2 regions of the Isoptericola dokdonensis DS-3 genome follow, and region 2 is predicted to be linked to the other one. Evidence: predicted binding sites of a transcription regulator. Region 2 holds the regulator's gene; the other holds the start of a gene.
The links. The regulator HspR, encoded in region 2, represses chaperone genes until heat shock. The targets are predictions, from matches to a motif close to AAGTTGAGTCNNNNNGACTCAACTT.
Positions count from the first base shown of each region.

Region 1: a site for HspR is predicted at 3,869-3,893, ahead of clpB (ATP-dependent chaperone ClpB). Genes of this name have one in related genera too.

Region 1 is NZ_CP014209.1:2,229,731-2,238,356, forward strand. Features, by position in the region: gene I598_RS18300 (LPXTG cell wall anchor domain-containing protein) at 1-1,098, shown strand, start outside; gene clpB (ATP-dependent chaperone ClpB) at 1,187-3,820, opposite strand; gene I598_RS10385 (LppM family (lipo)protein) at 3,977-4,957, shown strand; gene I598_RS10390 (alpha/beta hydrolase) at 4,968-5,966, shown strand; gene I598_RS10395 (MFS transporter) at 5,973-7,436, opposite strand; gene I598_RS10400 (hypothetical protein) at 7,519-7,959, shown strand; gene I598_RS10405 (DUF6766 family protein) at 8,045-8,626, shown strand, end outside.
Region 2 is NZ_CP014209.1:3,077,769-3,086,394, forward strand. Features, by position in the region: gene dnaK (molecular chaperone DnaK) at 1-1,214, shown strand, start outside; gene grpE (nucleotide exchange factor GrpE) at 1,211-1,849, shown strand; gene I598_RS14090 (DnaJ C-terminal domain-containing protein) at 1,990-2,994, shown strand; gene I598_RS14095 (heat shock protein transcriptional repressor HspR) at 3,066-3,518, shown strand; gene I598_RS14100 (DUF1540 domain-containing protein) at 3,672-3,980, shown strand; gene I598_RS14105 (hypothetical protein) at 4,198-4,959, opposite strand; gene I598_RS14110 (sigma-70 family RNA polymerase sigma factor) at 5,136-8,626, shown strand, end outside.

The DNA of each region.
Region 1 (8,626 bases), 850 kb from region 2:
TCGGACAAGGCGCTGCAGCAGTTCGAGGCCATGCCGTACCCCGAGGACGGCAACTGGGACGGTTACGACTCCACCCGCGACTGGGCCTCCGCCTACAACAGCGACCGGATGGCCACCCTGCAGACGGCGGCGTGGCTCATCGAGCAGGCGCTGACGGCCAACGTCGTCATGCCCCAGCCGGGCTTCGTCTCCGACGGGTACGTGAAGCGTGCGGACGGCGCGACGGACTACGGCTTCACCGCCTCGCTGGTCGGCGGGACGGGTGACGTCCACGTCGAGCTCCGCACGGCCGACGGTTCGGCGATGCCCGAGGGCGTCGTGCTCGTGGACGGCCAGGGGCGTGTCGTGGACAGCGTGACCCCCGGGCAGAAGGTGTTCGTCCGGGTCCCGGCGGGGATGTCGGTGGCCGACCTGCCGGCGTTCCAGCTCTGGGGATCCGCCCAGGGCACCCAGCAGGGCAGCCCGCACTTCTACACCGGCATGGACCACACCAACAACGGCGGGGGCACCACCGACCCCGAGACGGGCGAGTGGACGCCGTCGGAGTTCCAGCACTGGTTCATCGGCCTCGGCGAGCTCGACCGGCCGACGACCGCCTGGGACTGGATCGGCGTGACGCTGGCGGACGAGCCCGAGCAGCTGGTCGACCCCGTCGACCCCACGGACCCCGTCGACCCCGCGGACCCGTCCGACCCGACCGAACCGGTCGACCCGGCGGACCTTGAGGACCCGCAGGAGGGCCCGCAGGACCCGGCAGACCCGCGCGACCCCGGCACGACCGACGGTCGCGACGACACCGGGACCGCACGCGGGACCCACCGGGACGGCGACACGGGCGGCAGGCTCCCCGTCGCGCCGATCTACGTGGCCACCGGCGGCGACGTCGTCGAGGGCGGTGCCGACGCGACCGACCCGGCCAACATCCCGGCCGCCGCGGAGACCGCCACGGTGACGGGTCCGCAGACCCTGCCCCGGACGGGCGCGGACGCCGACGCGAGCCTGCTCGCCGCCGCCGCGGCGATCACCCTCGCGGGGACCGGCCTGGTCCTGGCCTCCCGCCGCCGCACGGGGCGCGCGGACGACGGCGAAGGACGCTGACGCGCCGCCGCCAGCGCGGAGCACCACGAACGCCTCCCGACCGGAGCTCCGGTCGGGAGGCGTTCTCGTCGTGCCGGCGGGTCGTCCGTCAGCGGGTCGCGACGCCGGGCTCGGCGGCGAGGCTCAGCGCGAGCCCGGCGCCGTCCCGGTCCACGACGACGGTGTCCCCGTCGGCGACGTCCCCGCCGAGCAGCAGCCGGGCGAGCCGGTCGCCGATCTCGCGCTGCACGAGGCGGCGCAGCGGGCGGGCGCCGTAGGCGGGGTCGAAGCCCTCCAGCGCCAGCCACTCCCGGGCCGCGTCGGTGACCTCCAGCGTGATCCGCCGGTCGGCGAGACGCCGGGCGAACGCCTGGACCTGCAGGTCCACGATCCGGCCCAGCTCGTCCAGGCTCAGCGCGTCGAACAGCACGACGTCGTCGAGCCGGTTGAGGAACTCCGGCTTGAACGCCGCCCGCACCGCCGACATGACGCCCTCGCGCTTCGCCGCGTCGTCCAGGGTCGGGTCGACGAGGAACCCCGAGCCGAGGTTCGAGGTCAGCACCAGGATGGTGCTGCGGAAGTCGACCGTGCGGCCCTGACCGTCGGTGAGGCGGCCGTCGTCGAGCACCTGCAGCAGGACGTCGAACACCTCGGGGTGCGCCTTCTCCACCTCGTCCAGCAGGACGACGGAGTAGGGCCGGCGCCGCACGGCCTCGGTGAGCTGGCCGCCCTCGGCGTACCCGACGTAGCCCGGAGGCGCCCCGACGAGCCGGGCGACGCTGTGCTTCTCGCCGTACTCGCTCATGTCGATGCGCACCATGGCGCGCTCGTCGTCGAACAGGAAGTCCGCGAGCGCCTTGGCGAGCTCGGTCTTGCCGACGCCGGTGGGGCCGAGGAACAGGAACGACCCGGTGGGACGGTCGGGGTCGGCGACGCCGGCGCGGGCGCGCCGGACGGCGTCGGACACCGCGCGCACGGCGGACTGCTGCCCGATGAGCCGCTGGCCGAGCACGTCCTCCATGCCGAGGAGCTTCTCGCTCTCGCCCTGGAGCAGACGACCCGCGGGGATGCCGGTCCAGGCCGCGACGACCTCGGCGACCTCGTCCGCGCCGACCTTGTCGGCGATCATGGGCGTCTCGTCGGCGACGACCTCGGCCTCCTCGAGGGAGGCCTCGGCCTGCTCGGCCTCGGCGAGCTCGCGCTCGACCTGCGGGATCTCCCCGTAGAGCAGGCGGGCGGCGGCCTCGAGGTCGCCCTCGCGCTGGAGCCGGTCGGACTCGGTGCGCAGCTCGTCGATGCGGGCGCGCAGGTCGCCGACCCGGTTGTGGCCCGCCTTCTCGGACTCCCAGCGGGCGGTGAGCGCGGCGAGCTCCTCGCGCCGGTCGGCGAGGTCGGCGCGGAGCCTCTCCAGCCGGTCGGCGGCGGCGGCGTCCCCCGAGTTCTGGGTGTCCTTGAGGACGACCTCCTCCATCTCCAGGCGCGTGACGACGCGCTGGAGCTCGTCGATCTCGACGGGCGAGGAGTCCATCTCCATGCGCAGGCGCGACGCGGCCTCGTCGACGAGGTCGATGGCCTTGTCGGGGAGCTGGCGCCCGGGGATGTACCGGTCGGAGAGGGCGGCGGCGGCCACGAGCGCGGAGTCGGCGATGGTCACCTTGTGGTGCGCCTCGTACCGCTCCTTGAGGCCGCGCAGGATCGCGACGGTGTCCTCGACGGACGGCTCGCCGACGAAGACCTGCTGGAAGCGCCGCTCCAGGGCGGGGTCCTTCTCGATGTGCTCGCGGTACTCGTCGAGCGTGGTGGCGCCGACCATGCGGAGCTCGCCGCGGGCCAGCATCGGCTTGAGCATGTTGCCCGCGTCCATGGCGCCGTCGCCGCCGGCGCCCGCGCCGACGACGGTGTGCAGCTCGTCGATGAACGTGATGACCTCGCCGTCGGAGGCGGTGATCTCCTCCAGGACGGCCTTGAGGCGTTCCTCGAACTCGCCGCGGTACTTGGCGCCCGCGACCATGCCGACGAGGTCGAGCGCGATGAGGCGCTTGCCCTGCAGGGAGGTCGGGACGTCCCCGGCGACGATGCGCTGCGCGAGGCCCTCGACGACGGCGGTCTTGCCGACGCCGGGCTCGCCGATGAGCACGGGGTTGTTCTTGGTCCGGCGGCTCAGCACCTGCACGACGCGGCGGATCTCGGCGTCGCGGCCGATGACGGGGTCGAGGCGGCCGTCGCGGGCCCGCTGGGTGAGGTCGCTGCCGTACTGCTCGAGCGCCTTGTACGTGCCCTCAGGGTTCGGGCTGGTGACGCGGGCGGAGCCGCGCACGGCGGGGAGCGCGGCGCGCAGCGCGTCGGCGGTCGCCCCGGCGGAGGTGAGGGCCTGCGCGGCGGACGACGAGCCCGCGGCCACGGCGATGAGCAGGTGCTCGGTGGAGACGTACTCGTCGCCGAGCGCCTGGGCCTCCTGCCCGGCGGAGGTGAGCACGGTCTGGAGCGCGCGCGACGGCGACGGCTGGGCGACGCTGCCGCCGCTCGCGGTCGGCAGGGCGACGAGCGCGGCGCGGGTCGCACGGCCGACCTGCTGCGGGTCCGCGCCGACGGCCTCGAGCAGCCCGACGGCGACGCCGCCCGTCTGGGCGAGCAGCGCACCGAGCAGGTGGGCGGGTTCGAGCTGGGGGTTGCCGGCGGCCGACGCGGTGGCGACCGCGTCGCCGATGGCCTGCTGCGACATCGTCGTGAACTTCGTGTCCATGGATCCTCCGGTGTCCGTCGTCGTGGTCTACGGATGCCAACGGGTGCAAAGTTGAGTCTATTCCACTCAACTTTCGTCCCGCACCTCCCCGCTCGCCGGGCGTCCGGGACCCGGGGCGGGGATGACGGACGGGGCACGGTGCGGGATGCTGGAGGGGTGACCCACCTCACCACCGCCGCCGGAGCCGCTCGCCAGCGCACCCGCCGCGCCCTCGCCGCCCTGCTCGCCGTCACCGGACTGCTCGTCCTGGCCGGCTGCATGAAGATCGAGATGAACATGACCCTCACGGAGGACGACTCCGTCTCCGGGACGATCGTCATGGCCATCTCCAACGAGGTCGCCGAGTCGATGGGCATGGACGCCGGCGAGCTGTGGGACCAGGCCGGTGGCGAGATGGGCGCCGAGCTGCCCGACGGCGCGTCCCAGGAGCCGTACGCCGACGACGAGTACACCGGCACCACCTTCACGTTCGAGGACCAGCCGATCGAGGAGTTCTCCGGGGCCGACGAGGAGCTGTCGATCGCCCGCGAGGGTGACGAGTACGTCGTCTCGGGCGTCATGGACCTCAGCGAGGGCGCGGAGGGCATGGAGGGGTCCCAGGAGATGCCGCAGGAGATCCTCGACACCTTCCTCGTGACGATCGCCGTGACCTTCCCGGGCGACGTGACCGAGACCAACGGCACCGTCGACGGCACCACCGTCACCTGGAACCCGGCCTTCGGCGAGACCACCGAGATGTCGGCCCGCGGCTCGGCCGTCGCGGGCGGGGGCGCCGCCGGCGGCGGTACGGAGCCGGGCACGGAGGCCTCCGAGGGCTCCGGGGCCGGCACGGACACCGGCAGCACCGACGCGCAGGACGTCGCGGCGACGGACGACGCCGGCTTCCCCTGGTGGATCGTGGGCCTGGTCGCCGGGCTCGCGGTGATCGGCCTCGTGGTCACCCTGATCGTGCGCAACAACCGTCGACCGGAGCCTGCCGCGGCGCCGCAGGGCGACGTCTTCGGGTCCCTGCCCGGCCAGCAGGCGCCCGGCCACGGGTCGCAGCCGGGGCAGACGCCGCCCGCCCCCGGCCAGAACCCGCCCAGCGTCCAGCCGGGCCAGCCGCCGGTCGACCCGTACGACACCAACCCGCGCTGACGGCCGCCCCGTGACCTCCGCACGCGACGACACCGCCCGCCGCCACGCCGTCCCGCCGTCCCCCGGGCCGGCGGACGGCTGGCACGACGACCTGCTCGGCCCGGGCTTCGAGGCCCGGGCCCTCCCCCTGCCCGGCGGCGCCGAGGCGACGCTCGTGCGGCACACGCCTTCCGTCGCACCCGGCGGCGCTCCTGCCCGTGTCGCGGTGCTCGCGGTGCACGGGTTCGCGGACTACTTCTTCCACCCGCACGTCGCCCGCGCGTTCGCCGCCGCCGGGCACGCCTTCTACGCCGTCGACCTGCGCGGGCACGGGCGGTCCTGGGACAGCCACGTCGCGGCGGGCGGTGACCCGAACCTGGTGCCGGACGTCGCGGTGTACGCGCAGGACCTCGACGCCGCCGCCGCCGAGATCCGTGGGGCGGGGCACGACCGGCTCGTCGTGCTCGGGCACTCGACCGGCGGGCTGATCGCCCCGTTGTGGGCGGCGGCGCGCGCCGGGCGGGCGGACGCGCTCGTGCTCAACAGCCCCTGGTTCCAGCACCACGCCGGGCTCCCGCTGCGCTGGGCGGCCGCGGCCCTGGCCGAGGTGCTCGCCCCGGTCGCACCGCGCGCCGTCGTCTCGCACCTGGGCGACGACTACGCCCGCGCCCTGCACCTCGACCACGGCGGGGAGTGGTCGTTCGACCCGGCGTGGAAGCCGCACGCCCCCTTCCCCGTGCGGGTGGCGTGGTTCCGGTCGGTGCGCCGCGCCCAGCGGCGCCTCGCGCGGGGCCTGGACCTCGAGATCCCCGTGCTGGTGCTCACCTCGGACCGCACCACCGCCTCCGAGCACCTCACGTCGGACACCGTGCTCGACGTCGCGCACATGCGCGCGATCGCGCCACGGCTCGGCGACGACGTCAACCTCATGACGATCGCCGGCGGCGCCCACGACCTGTCGCTGTCGCGCTCGCCCGCGCGCGAGGAGTTCCTGCAGGCCGTCGTCGAGTGGGTCGACGCGAGCGTCTGAGCCGGTTCAGCCCTCGCGGGCGTCCTGGGCCGACAGCGGCTCGGCGACGTCCTCCAAGGACCTCCGCTCGGCCCCGACGCCGAGGAACATCGCGACCACTCCCCCACCGATCATGAGCGCGGCGCCGATGTAGTAGCCCACGGCGATGCCGGTGATGTCCCCGGAGCTGCTCGCCGACTCGATGAGCCGCCCGAACAGCAGCGGGCCCGAGATACCGCCGACGGCCGTCCCGATCGCGTAGAAGAACGCGATGCACAGCGCCCGGGTCTCCATGGGGAAGATCTCGCTCGCCGTGAGGTAGGCCGAGCTCGCGCCGGCGGACGCGACGAAGAAGACGACCATGCCGAAGAACGTCAGGGTCCACGCCGTCAGGTCGCCGAGGACCAGGCCCGCCACGGCCAGCAGCACCCCGGACACGATGTACGTGGCCGAGATCATGCGCACCCGCCCGACGCTGTCGAACAGCGGTCCGAGAGCGAGGGCCCCGAGGAAGTTGCTCACCGCGAACAGTGCGATGTAGACGCCCGTCTGGTCGACCCCGAGGAACGTCTGGAGGGTGTCGCCGAACGTGAAGAAGAACGCGTTGTAGAGGAACGCCTGTCCGATGAACATCGCCAGGCACAGCACCGTGCGGCGCGGGTAGTCGCGGAACACCGTGCGGGCGACCCGGGCGAGGCTGATCGTGCGGCGCTGCTTGACGGTGATGTCGGCGTCGGGCTCGGCGAGGTCGCCGCCGTGCTGGTCGACCACGCGCTCCTCGATGTCCGTGACGATCCGCTCGCTCTCGTCCTCGCGGCCGTGGATGAACAGCCAGCGAGGGCTCTCCGGCACGTTGCGGCGCACGAACAGGATGCACAGGCCGAGCACGGCGCCCAGCGCGAAGCAGAGCCGCCAGCCCAGCCACGCGGGTACCAGCTCGGGGTTGAGCAGCGGGATGGTCAGCAGGGCTCCCCCGGCCGCACCCAGCCAGTACGACCCGTTGATGAGGATGTCGATGCGCCCGCGGTACTTCGCCGGGATCAGCTCGTCGATGGCGGAGTTGACCGCCGCGTACTCCCCGCCGAGCCCCATGCCGGTGAGGAACCGCATCGCGTAGTAGTACAGGGGGTTCATGGAGAACGCCGTGAGCACCGTGCCCACCAGATATACGGCGAGGGTGAGGATGAACAGCTTCTTGCGCCCGAACCTGTCGGTCAGCTGCCCGAACAGCAGCGCCCCGAAGCACGAGCCGGTGACGTAGACGGCACCTGCCAGCCCGATGTCCGCGCTCGTCAGCCCCAGTCCGTCCGGCCCCTTGATGGCGTCGGAGAGGTTGCCGACGATCGTGACCTCCAGGCCGTCGAGGATCCACACGGTGCCCAGTCCGACGACGATCATCCAGTGCCACCGGGACCACGGCAGACGGTCGAGGCGTGCCGGGACGTCGGTCGTGATGGTGCGCAGCGGTGCGCTGCTCTTCGTCGAGGCCATGCTCCGGTTGTACGCCTGGGCATCCGTCTTGGCATCCCGAGCCCCGGTTGCGCGCTCGCCCGGGGCGAGCAGCATGGTGATGGTGCAGCCTCGTCGAACGCGCCGCAGGTCCTCTGCAGCGCTCGTGCTGCTCGCCACGGCGGGACTCGCCGGGTGCGGCGCCGGCGAGGACGCGGACGTCGCCGGTGTCGTGACCCGTTTCTACACGGCCGTCGCCACGACGGACGGCGAGGCCGCGTGCGCGGCCCTCGCCCCGGACTCCCGGTCGGAGGTCGTCGGCACCGACCCCGACGGGCGCGCCTGCCCGCAGGCGCTGCTCGCGCCGGAGGGCCCGGGGAGCGTCCTCGTCAGCAGGGCCGCCGACGCCACCGTGCTGGAGGTGCGACGGGCCGGCGGGCAGGCGCAGGTCGTCACCGAGACAGACACGGTCTTCCTCGCCGTGGACGGCACGAGCTGGGTCGTCACCGCGGTGGGCTGCGACCCGAGGGGCGAGCGCCCCTACGACTGCGTGGTCGAGCCGTGAAGGGGCCCCGGGTGTTGTTCGTCACCACGCTCGTCCTGGTGGCGCTCGGGCTGCTGGCCGCCGCGCTCGTCGCCGGGCTGCAGCGATGAGCGGGCGGACCGGCGCGCGCCTGCTGCGCGAGAGCTCGCTCGGCCTGTCCTTCCTGGCCCTGTTCCTGCTCACCCTGGCCGGCCACGCCTGGGCCGGGCACGCCCGCCACGACCGGGAGCAGGTCGCGGCCGGTCTCGATCCGCTCCGACTGGGCGACTACCTCACCTCCTCGGCGTTCTGGGTGGACGTCACCGAGAACTGGCAGTCCGAGTTCCTGCAGTTCCTGCTGTTCATCACCCTCACGGTCTGGTTCGTCCAGAGAGGCTCCCCCGAGTCGAAGCCGGTCGGAGCGGCGGGGCGCGAGTCCGACGCGGAGCAGCAGGTGGGCTCGCACGCCCGCGCCGACTCGCCGGCGTGGGCGCGCGCCGGCGGGTGGCGGCTCGCCGTCTTCTCCAGGTCGCTGACGCTCACGATGGGCGCGGTCTTCGTCGGCTCCTGGCTCGCCCAGGTCTTCACCGGTGCGGTCGCGTACAGCGAGGAACAGCTCCGCGGGCTCCAGGACCCGGTGACCTGGACCGAGTACGTCCTGCTGCCGGACTTCTGGGACCGCACCCTGCAGAACTGGCAGTCGGAGATG
Region 2 (8,626 bases):
AGGTGAAGAACTCCGCGGGCGTCGACCTGTCGAAGGACAAGATCGCGCTGCAGCGTCTGCGTGAGGCCGCCGAGCAGGCGAAGAAGGAGCTCTCGTCCGCGACGAGCACCAACATCTCGATGCAGTACCTCTCGATGAGCGAGAACGGCCCCGTCCACCTGGACGAGAAGCTGACCCGCGCGCAGTTCCAGCAGCTCACGCAGGACCTGCTCGACCGCACCAAGGCGCCGTTCCACGCCGTCATCCGTGACGCGGGCGTGTCGGTCTCCGAGATCGACCACGTCGTGCTCGTCGGTGGTTCGACCCGCATGCCGGCCGTCTCCGAGGTCGTGCGCGAGCTCACCGGTGGCAAGGAGCCCAACAAGGGCGTCAACCCGGACGAGGTCGTCGCCGTCGGCGCCGCCCTGCAGGCCGGCGTCATCGGCGGTGAGCGCAAGGACGTGCTGCTCATCGACGTCACCCCGCTGTCCCTCGGCATCGAGACCAAGGGCGGCGTGATGACCAAGCTCATCGAGCGCAACACGGCCATCCCGACCAAGCGCAGCGAGATCTTCTCGACGGCGGAGGACAACCAGCCGTCGGTGGCGATCCAGGTGTTCCAGGGCGAGCGCGAGTTCACCCGGGACAACAAGCCGCTGGGCACGTTCGAGCTCACCGGCATCGCCCCGGCCCCCCGCGGCGTCCCGCAGATCGAGGTCACCTTCGACATCGACGCGAACGGCATCGTGCACGTGTCCGCCAAGGACCGTGGCACCGGCACCGAGCAGTCGATGAAGATCACCGGCGGTTCCGCCCTCCCCAAGGAGGACATCGACCGCATGGTGAAGGAGGCCGAGGAGCACGCGGAGGAGGACAAGAAGCGCCGCGAGGAGGCCGAGACCCGCAACCAGGCCGAGTCGTTCGCGTACGCGATGGAGAAGCAGGTCGCGGACAACCGTGACAAGCTCCCCGCCGACGTCGTGACCGAGGTCGAGGCGGACGTCGCCGCCGTGAAGTCGGCCCTCGAGGGCGACGACGCGGACGCCGTGAAGTCGGCCTACGAGAAGCTGGGGCAGTCCTCGCAGAAGATCGGCGAGGCGCTCTACTCCGCCGAGCAGCAGGCCGCGGCCGGCGACGCCGGCGCGACCGGTGACGCCCCGTCCGCGGAGAACGCGGACGAGGACGTGGTCGACGCCGAGATCGTGGACGACGAGGACGACAAGGACCGCAAGTGACGGCCGGCGAGTCGCAGGGCACCCCCGAGCAGCCCGAGGGCGGCTCGGGGGACTCCCCCTTCCACTTCACGGACAAGCGCAAGGTCGACCCGACCACCGGTGCCCCCCGCGAGGGTGGCACCGGGTCGGACGGCCCGTCGGGCGAGCCCGCCGACCCGCTGGACGCGCTCGACTTCGAGCCGTCGGTCGAGGCCGTCGAGGACTCCGAGCTGCTGGCCGCCAAGGCCGAGGCCGCGGAGCACCTCGACGCCCTCCAGCGGGAGCGGGCGAGCTTCACGAACTACCGCAACCGGGCGCTGCGCGACCAGGAGGCCGCGCGGACGCGGGGCACCCAGGACGTGCTCGCCGCCCTGCTGCCGGTGCTCGACGACATCGAGCGGGCCAAGGCCCACGCCGAGCTGTCGGGCCCGATGGCGGCGATCGCGGAGAAGCTGGACGCGTCCCTCGCCAAGTTCGGCGTGGAGCGGTTCGGCACGGTCGGCGAGGAGTTCGACCCGACGGTGCACGAGGCGCTCATGCACTCGACCGACGCGGACGCCGAGGCCACCACGGTGAACCTCGTCGTCGAGCCGGGCTACCGGATCGGCGACAAGATCGTCCGGGCGGCCCGGGTCGGGGTCGTCGGACCCGAGTGAGGATGTCGGTGCTGCGGGGCCCTGTGCGCTCGAATGATTCGCTCGTTCCTCGCTCGGCTCTCGCGAACAGGGCCCCGCACCACCGACCACGAGCCCGGCGCCGCCCGCGCCGGGCGCAGTAGGAGACGAAAAGAGGCGTCGTGACCGGTCAGGACTGGATGGAGAAGGACTTCTACGCTGCGCTGGGCGTCTCCAAGGACGCCGACCAGGCGGAGATCAAGAAGGCGTACCGCAAGCTGGCGCGCCAGTTCCACCCTGACCAGAACCAGGGCGACCCGAAGGCCGAGGCGCGCTTCAAGGAGATCGGCGAGGCGTACTCGGTGCTGTCGGACGCCGAGCAGAAGCAGCAGTACGACGCGATCCGCTCGATGGCGGGTGGCGGTGCCCGCTTCGCCGGTGGTCCGGGCGGCGGCCCGGCGGGGTTCGAGGACGTCTTCGGCTCCATGTTCGGCGGCGGGGCACCTCCGGGGCGTGCCGGCGGACCCGGGGGACCGCGCGTGCAGTACCAGCAGACGGGCGGCTTCGAGGACATCCTCGGGCAGATGTTCGGCGGCGGTGCCGGACGGCGCCCGGCCGGGTTCGGCGGGCCGCAGCAGCAGCGCGGTGCCGACATCGAGCACAAGGCCTCGCTGTCGTTCCGGGCCGCCGTGCAGGGCACGACGGTCGATCTGACGGTCGACGGCCGGGACATGACGGCCCGCATCCCCGCGGGGGTGCACGACGGGCAGCGGATCCGCCTGCGAGGCAAGGGCCGCCCCGGTGTGAACGGGGGCCCGGCGGGCGACCTGATGATCCGCATCCAGGTGGAGCCGCACCCCGTGTTCTCGATGGACGGCGACAACCTCCGCATGACGCTCCCGGTGACGTTCGCCGAGGCGGCGCTCGGCACCACCGTCGAGGTGCCCACCCTCGCGGGCGAGACGGTGCGCCTCAAGGTGCCCGGTGGGACGCCGTCGGGCCGGGTGCTGCGGCTCAAGGGCCGCGGCCTGGCCACGGCGAAGCACACCGGCGACCTGCTGGTCACGGTGCAGGTCGTGGTCCCGCAGAAGCTGAGCCGCGTCGCGAAGAAGGCGCTGGAGGAGTTCGCCGCCGTGTCGGACGGCGAGGACGTGCGCGCCGGACTGGCTGCCCGCGCCGCGCAGTAGCCGGCGTCGGCGGCGTCCGCCCTGGTGGTGGGTGCCGCCGACGGTAGCCTTCGGGCCGGGAGGAGGTCGTGATGGTCACCGACGACGCACCCGTGCTGACGGTCTCGCAGGCCGCGCAGCTCGCGGGCATGCACCCGCAGACGCTGCGGCAGTACGACCGGCTGGGGCTCGTGGTGCCGCGGCGCACCCGCGGGCGCGGCCGCCGCTACTCGCGCCGCGACGTCGCACGCCTGCTGGAGGTGCAGCGCCTCGCGCAGGAGGACGGCGTCAACCTGGCGGGCATCAAGCGGATCCTCGAGCTGGAGCAGCACGTGACCGTGCTCGAGCAACGGTTGCACGACCTCGCCCGGATGCTCGCGGAGCGTGAGCACGCGAGCGGTCGGGTGTTCACGGCGGGCTCCGGCGGCGACGTCGTCGCGATGCCGCTGGGTCGCCGTGTGCGCCGCACGGACCTGCGGGTGGACGTGCAGACGCACCAGGAGAGCGGTGCGCTCGTGCTGTGGCGTCCGCATCCGCGAGGCTGAGCTTTAGGAAACACGGCTGTTTCCTATTCCTTCCACCATTCGGCAAGGCTCTCCTTATTTTTACTCGGGTCGAATTCTTTGGTGGCCAGAATGCGAATTCGCTCCTATGATCGAGAGATCAGAGCGAGGCGCGACGGCCGACGAGGAGCTGACATGACGACCCTGATGGAGATGCCCGAGGTCACCGAGTGCTCGATGGACGGGTGCGGTTACAACCACGACCACGACTGTCACGCGGGCGCCGTCACCATCGGTGGCGTCCCCGGTGACGCCGCCTGCGCGACCTTCATCCCGCTCGGCACCAAGGGTGGGCTCGACAAGGTCGTCGCCCACGTCGGCGCCTGCCAGCGCGTCGACTGCGTCCACAACGAGCACCTGGAGTGCGGGGCGTCCGCGATCCGCGTCGGTGCCGGCCCGCAGGACGAGGGCCACGCCGACTGCCTCACGTTCCAGAGCACCTGAGCCCCGCCGGCCCACAGCGGCCGACGGAACCCCCCGACGGGCCCGGACGGATCCCTCCGTCCGGGCCCGTCGTCGTCCCGGGGAGCTCGCCCGGCGCCGTCGTTCCTCCGGCGTCACGGTCTGATGCGTGAGGTGGTGCAGCGCGGGGCGTGGCCGCGCCGTCGCACCTCCCGCGTGACAGGTGGATGCGTGAGGTGGTGCAGCGCGGCGGGTGGAGTCAGCGGCGCAGGTGCTGGAGCAGGTCCACGGCCGCCGCGTGCGACGACGGTAGCCGCTCCAACCAGACCCGCACCGGGCGGCGCAGGGTGCCGGCGACGCCGAGGATCTGCGCGTTGCGCTCGATGATGCGCCGGACGGACTGGGACAGCCGGGCGACGTCGGGCGAACGCTCGCACAGGACGGCGAAGACGCCGTCGCTCAGCGAGGCCATGGGGTGCCCGCTGCCGAACACCTGGTCGAGGGTGCGGCCGACGGAGGCGGCGCGGGCCATGCGCTGCCAGGCGTCGAGGTCGTCGACGGCGACGTCGACGACGACGAGGCAGTGGGTCTCGGACACGGGCAGCGCAGCACCGGTGGCGCGCCCGTAGGTCTCCCGCAGACGCTCGCCGAGGTAGTCGACCGTCGGCAGCCCGGTGGCGGGGTCGCGGACGCCGGACAGCGTGGGTTCCCGCTCGCGGCCCTGGACCCAGCCGAGCGCCGCGCCGCGCACGACGTCGACGTCGACGGGCGCTCCGACGGCGCGGTAGAGGCAGGCGACGTCCTCGAGGGTCTCGTCCAGACCGATGCCGGCCGACGAGCGCGCGACGCCGAGCCGGTGCGCGGGCGCCTCGGGGGAGCGGCCGTCCGCGACAGCCTCGACGACGGCGTCCACCGCCGGGTGGTACCAGTCACCCGGGCGGAGCCAGACGTCGGTGAGGCTCGCGGTGCGCCAGCGCTCGCGCGTGTCGACGGCCCATGCGCCGCCGGTCGGCATGGTCATGCTGGAGAGACCTCCCTCTGCCACGTTCATGACGCGGTTTCGGCGGGTGAAAACGTGCCAAGGGTGTTTCACCCGCCCGCGCCCTGTTCCGGCTTGGGGCGCTCCCCGTAGAGTAACGCTGACCCGTGCCCGACGCGGCCCGGGCTTTTCCGAGAGTGGGACGAAGCGGGGCCGACGTGACCGACGTGTTCGTGGGATCGGACGGTACAGCTCCCAGTGACGGCGAGCTGATCCTTGAGGTGCGCGGAGGCAGCCTCGACGCCTACGGCGCGCTGTACGAGCGCCACGCCTCCGCGGCCCGGATCCTCGCCCGCCAGTACGTGCGCAGCCAGGCCGACGCGGACGACGTCGTGGCCGACGCCTTCCAGCGCGTGCTCGGCGTCCTGCGTCAGGGCAGCGGCCCGGACACGCACTTCCGCGCCTACCTGTTCACCGTCGTCCGCCGTCTCGCCGCGGACCTCGCCGCCGGTGCGCACCGCACCCGACCCACCGCCGACGACGGCACGTTCGAGCTGGCGCTCGGACCGTCCGGATCGTCGGAGGACCCGGCGCTCGCCGGCTTCGAGAGCTCGGTCGTGGCGCGCGCCTACGAACGGTTGCCGGAGCGCTGGCAGGCCGTCCTCTGGTACACGGAGGTCGAGCGCCTGTCGCCGGCCGACGTCGCGCCGATCCTCGGCCTGACGCCCAACGGCGTGTCCGCGCTGGCGTACCGCGCCCGGGAGGGGCTGCGCGTCGGCTACCTGCAGGAGCACCTCACGGCGGTGCCCGCGGACTCGTGCCGGGTGGTCAACCCGATGCTCGGCGGGTACGTGCGCGGCAGCCTGTCGCAGCGGGAGGTCGCCAAGGTCGACGGCCACCTGGGCGGCTGCGACGACTGCCGGATGCTCGTCCTCGAGCTGGGCGACGTCGCCCACGGCATGCGGGTGGTCATCGCACCCCTCGTGCTGGGCGTTGCCGGGCTCGCCCTGATGGGTGCGCTCCCACTCGGTGCGGTGACGGGTGCCGGGCTGGCCGGCGTCGCGGCGGCCGGTGCCGGTGGCACGGGAGCCGGCGTCGCGGGCGCGGGTGCGTCCGTCGGCTCGGGCGTGGCGTCGGGCGGCGCCGGGCTCGCGACCGGGTCGGCCGCGACGGCCGGAGCGGGGGCGGGTGCCGCAGGAACGGGTGCCGCAGGCGCCGCGGGTGCTGCAGGTGCGGGCGCAGGTGCCGGAGCAGGTGCGGCCGGCGCCGGAGTCGCCGGTGCGGCCGGCTCCGCCGCCGCGAGCGGCACCGCCGCGGCGACGGCGGCGACCACGGCGGCGACCGCCGCCACCGCCTCGACCGCGACGTCGGTCGCGACCACGGCGGTGGTCGCGACGGGCACGGCGGGGATGTCCGCGGTGACGGTCGCCGCGTCCACCGGGGCGGTCGCGGCCGCCACCGTCGGCGTGGTGTCCGTGCTGGGGGCGATGAGCGGAGGCGAGCCCGCGCCGCTCCCGGAGCTGCCGCCCGTCGCCGTCGCGTCGCCCTGGCCGAGCCCCGAGGCCGAGGAGCTCCCCGAGGTGGTCGCCTCGCCGGCACCCGAGCCGAGCGCCGACCCGACGAACCCCGTCAACGTGCCTCCGCTCGTCGATGCGGACGCGGTCGACCACGTCGTCGTGCCCCCGCCGGCGGACGTCACGGTCGCCCTGGTCGACCCGGGCGACGTGATCGAGCCGCGGGTCACCGACCACGTCGCCCTCCAGGTCGGCAACGCAGGCGGCAGCACCGCGACGGACGCCCAGCTGCGGGTGACGCTCCCGGCCGGGATGGCGCTGGGTGTCTCGTCGTCCCCGGCGGGCGCGTCGACGGGACCGCAGGTGCCGATCGACACGACGTCCCTGCCGTGCACGGCCACGGTCGAGCCGCAGGTCGTGCAGTGCCGCGTCGGCACGCTCGACCCGGGCGAGACGCGGACCGTGACGGTGCCCGTGGTCGCGAGCTCCGGCGGCACCTACGGTCTCGGCGCCAGTGTGTGGGCCGACGGGCTCGAGGAGCGCACGACCGCCCTGCCCGAGACGCAGGTGGCGTACTTCGGGCCGGAGCTGACGGCCGACGCGGGCCAGGTCGCGGCGGTCGACAACCCGGGCCGCGCCGACGTGACCTTCACCGTACGGAACTCGGGCGACCTCACGGCCGCGGCCGGCTGGGTCACGCGCGTCAAGGTCCCGGCGAGCCTCGCCCCCCACTCCGTCGCCGGGGGGCTCACCTGCGAGGGCGCGGGCGACGCCGCCGACGGCTACCGGTCGTGGCGCTGCACCGGCCCCGAGCTCGACGCCGGAGCCAGCCTCGCCGGGGTGGCGACGGTCGTCGCCGACGGCGCGACCAGCGCCGGGTACTACACCCTCCAGGTGGTGCCGGAGCTGCCCGGCGACGGCCCGGTCGTGCGTGACGCGGCCACGTTCCCCGTGGCGCGCGCCTGGGCCGGCGCGGTCGCGGGCGCGGGCGCGATGGAGGCCTCGTGCCGGGCCGGCGGGGGGATCGGTGTGGCCGACGCCGTCGTGACGGGCAAGTACACCAACCTCACGTCCCGGACGCTGACGGTCGCCCTCGACGCCGCCGGGTCCAGCTCCGCGTCGTCGCGGACTCTGGCGCCGGGGGAGTCGGCGAACCTCGTCGTCCCCGACGGTCTGCGCGTCCCGGCGGGGACGGGGACCTGGCGGCTCTCGACGACGGTCGCCGGCGGCACCTACTCCCGCACGGTCGACACGTCCGGGTTCGGGGACGCGGAGTGCTACGACCCGCCGTGGAACGTGGACCCCACCGCCCGGGTCGTCAACGACGGCGGCACAGTGCGGATCGAGGGCACCCTCGTCAACCGCGACGACGACCCCATGCAGGTGACGATGAACGCCGCGGGCACGTCCTCGGGCGCCACGCAGCTCGGTGCCGGGGAGACCCTGACGCTCTCGGTCGCCACCGACAAGCGGTCGGTGGACGCCGGCTCCGTGACGTTCGACGTCGTGCGCTGGCGCACCGACCGGGACGGCGACCAGCCCACCCGCGGCGTGCGACCGGCGAGCACGCCGACCGCCGCCTACCGGGCCGCGACGATCGCCCCGGCGGCCGGCGACGCCCAGGGGGCCGACGAGTGCGCCTACGACCCGGCGTCGGAGACGTCGACCCGCACCTTCACCGTGCTGCTCGACAACTCGGCCTCGACGCTCCCGGTGGACTTCGAGGTCCGGGTCGGCGACCGCACCGAGCGGGTTCGTCTCGCCGACGGCGTGACGAAGACCGTCCGGCTGTCGGTGCCGTGGGGCACGGCGTCCGGCCGGGTCCTCGCCGACGGTCGCGAGATCCGCACCCTCGACGTGTCGTTCGCGTCGTGCGCGACCCCGCTCACCTGGCCCGACGACGTCACGGTGACCGCGGCCGCGCAGTGCGAGGCCGGCTCGGTGCTGGTGGTCGTCGACGTGGCCAACGGCGGCGTCCGGGCGTGGGACGCGTCGGTGGAGCGGCGCGGGGCGACCGCCGCCTCGGGGAAGCTCGCCGCGTCCGGCGCGCAGCGGTTCGTCATCGACACCGACCGCTGGTACGCCCGCGGCGGCGAGGTGACGGTGCGGCTGGCCCGCACCGTCGAGGGTTCCGAGCAGGTGGTGTCCCGCACGGCGACCCACCGCGGCGCACGCTGCCCGGTCGTGGCCCCGGC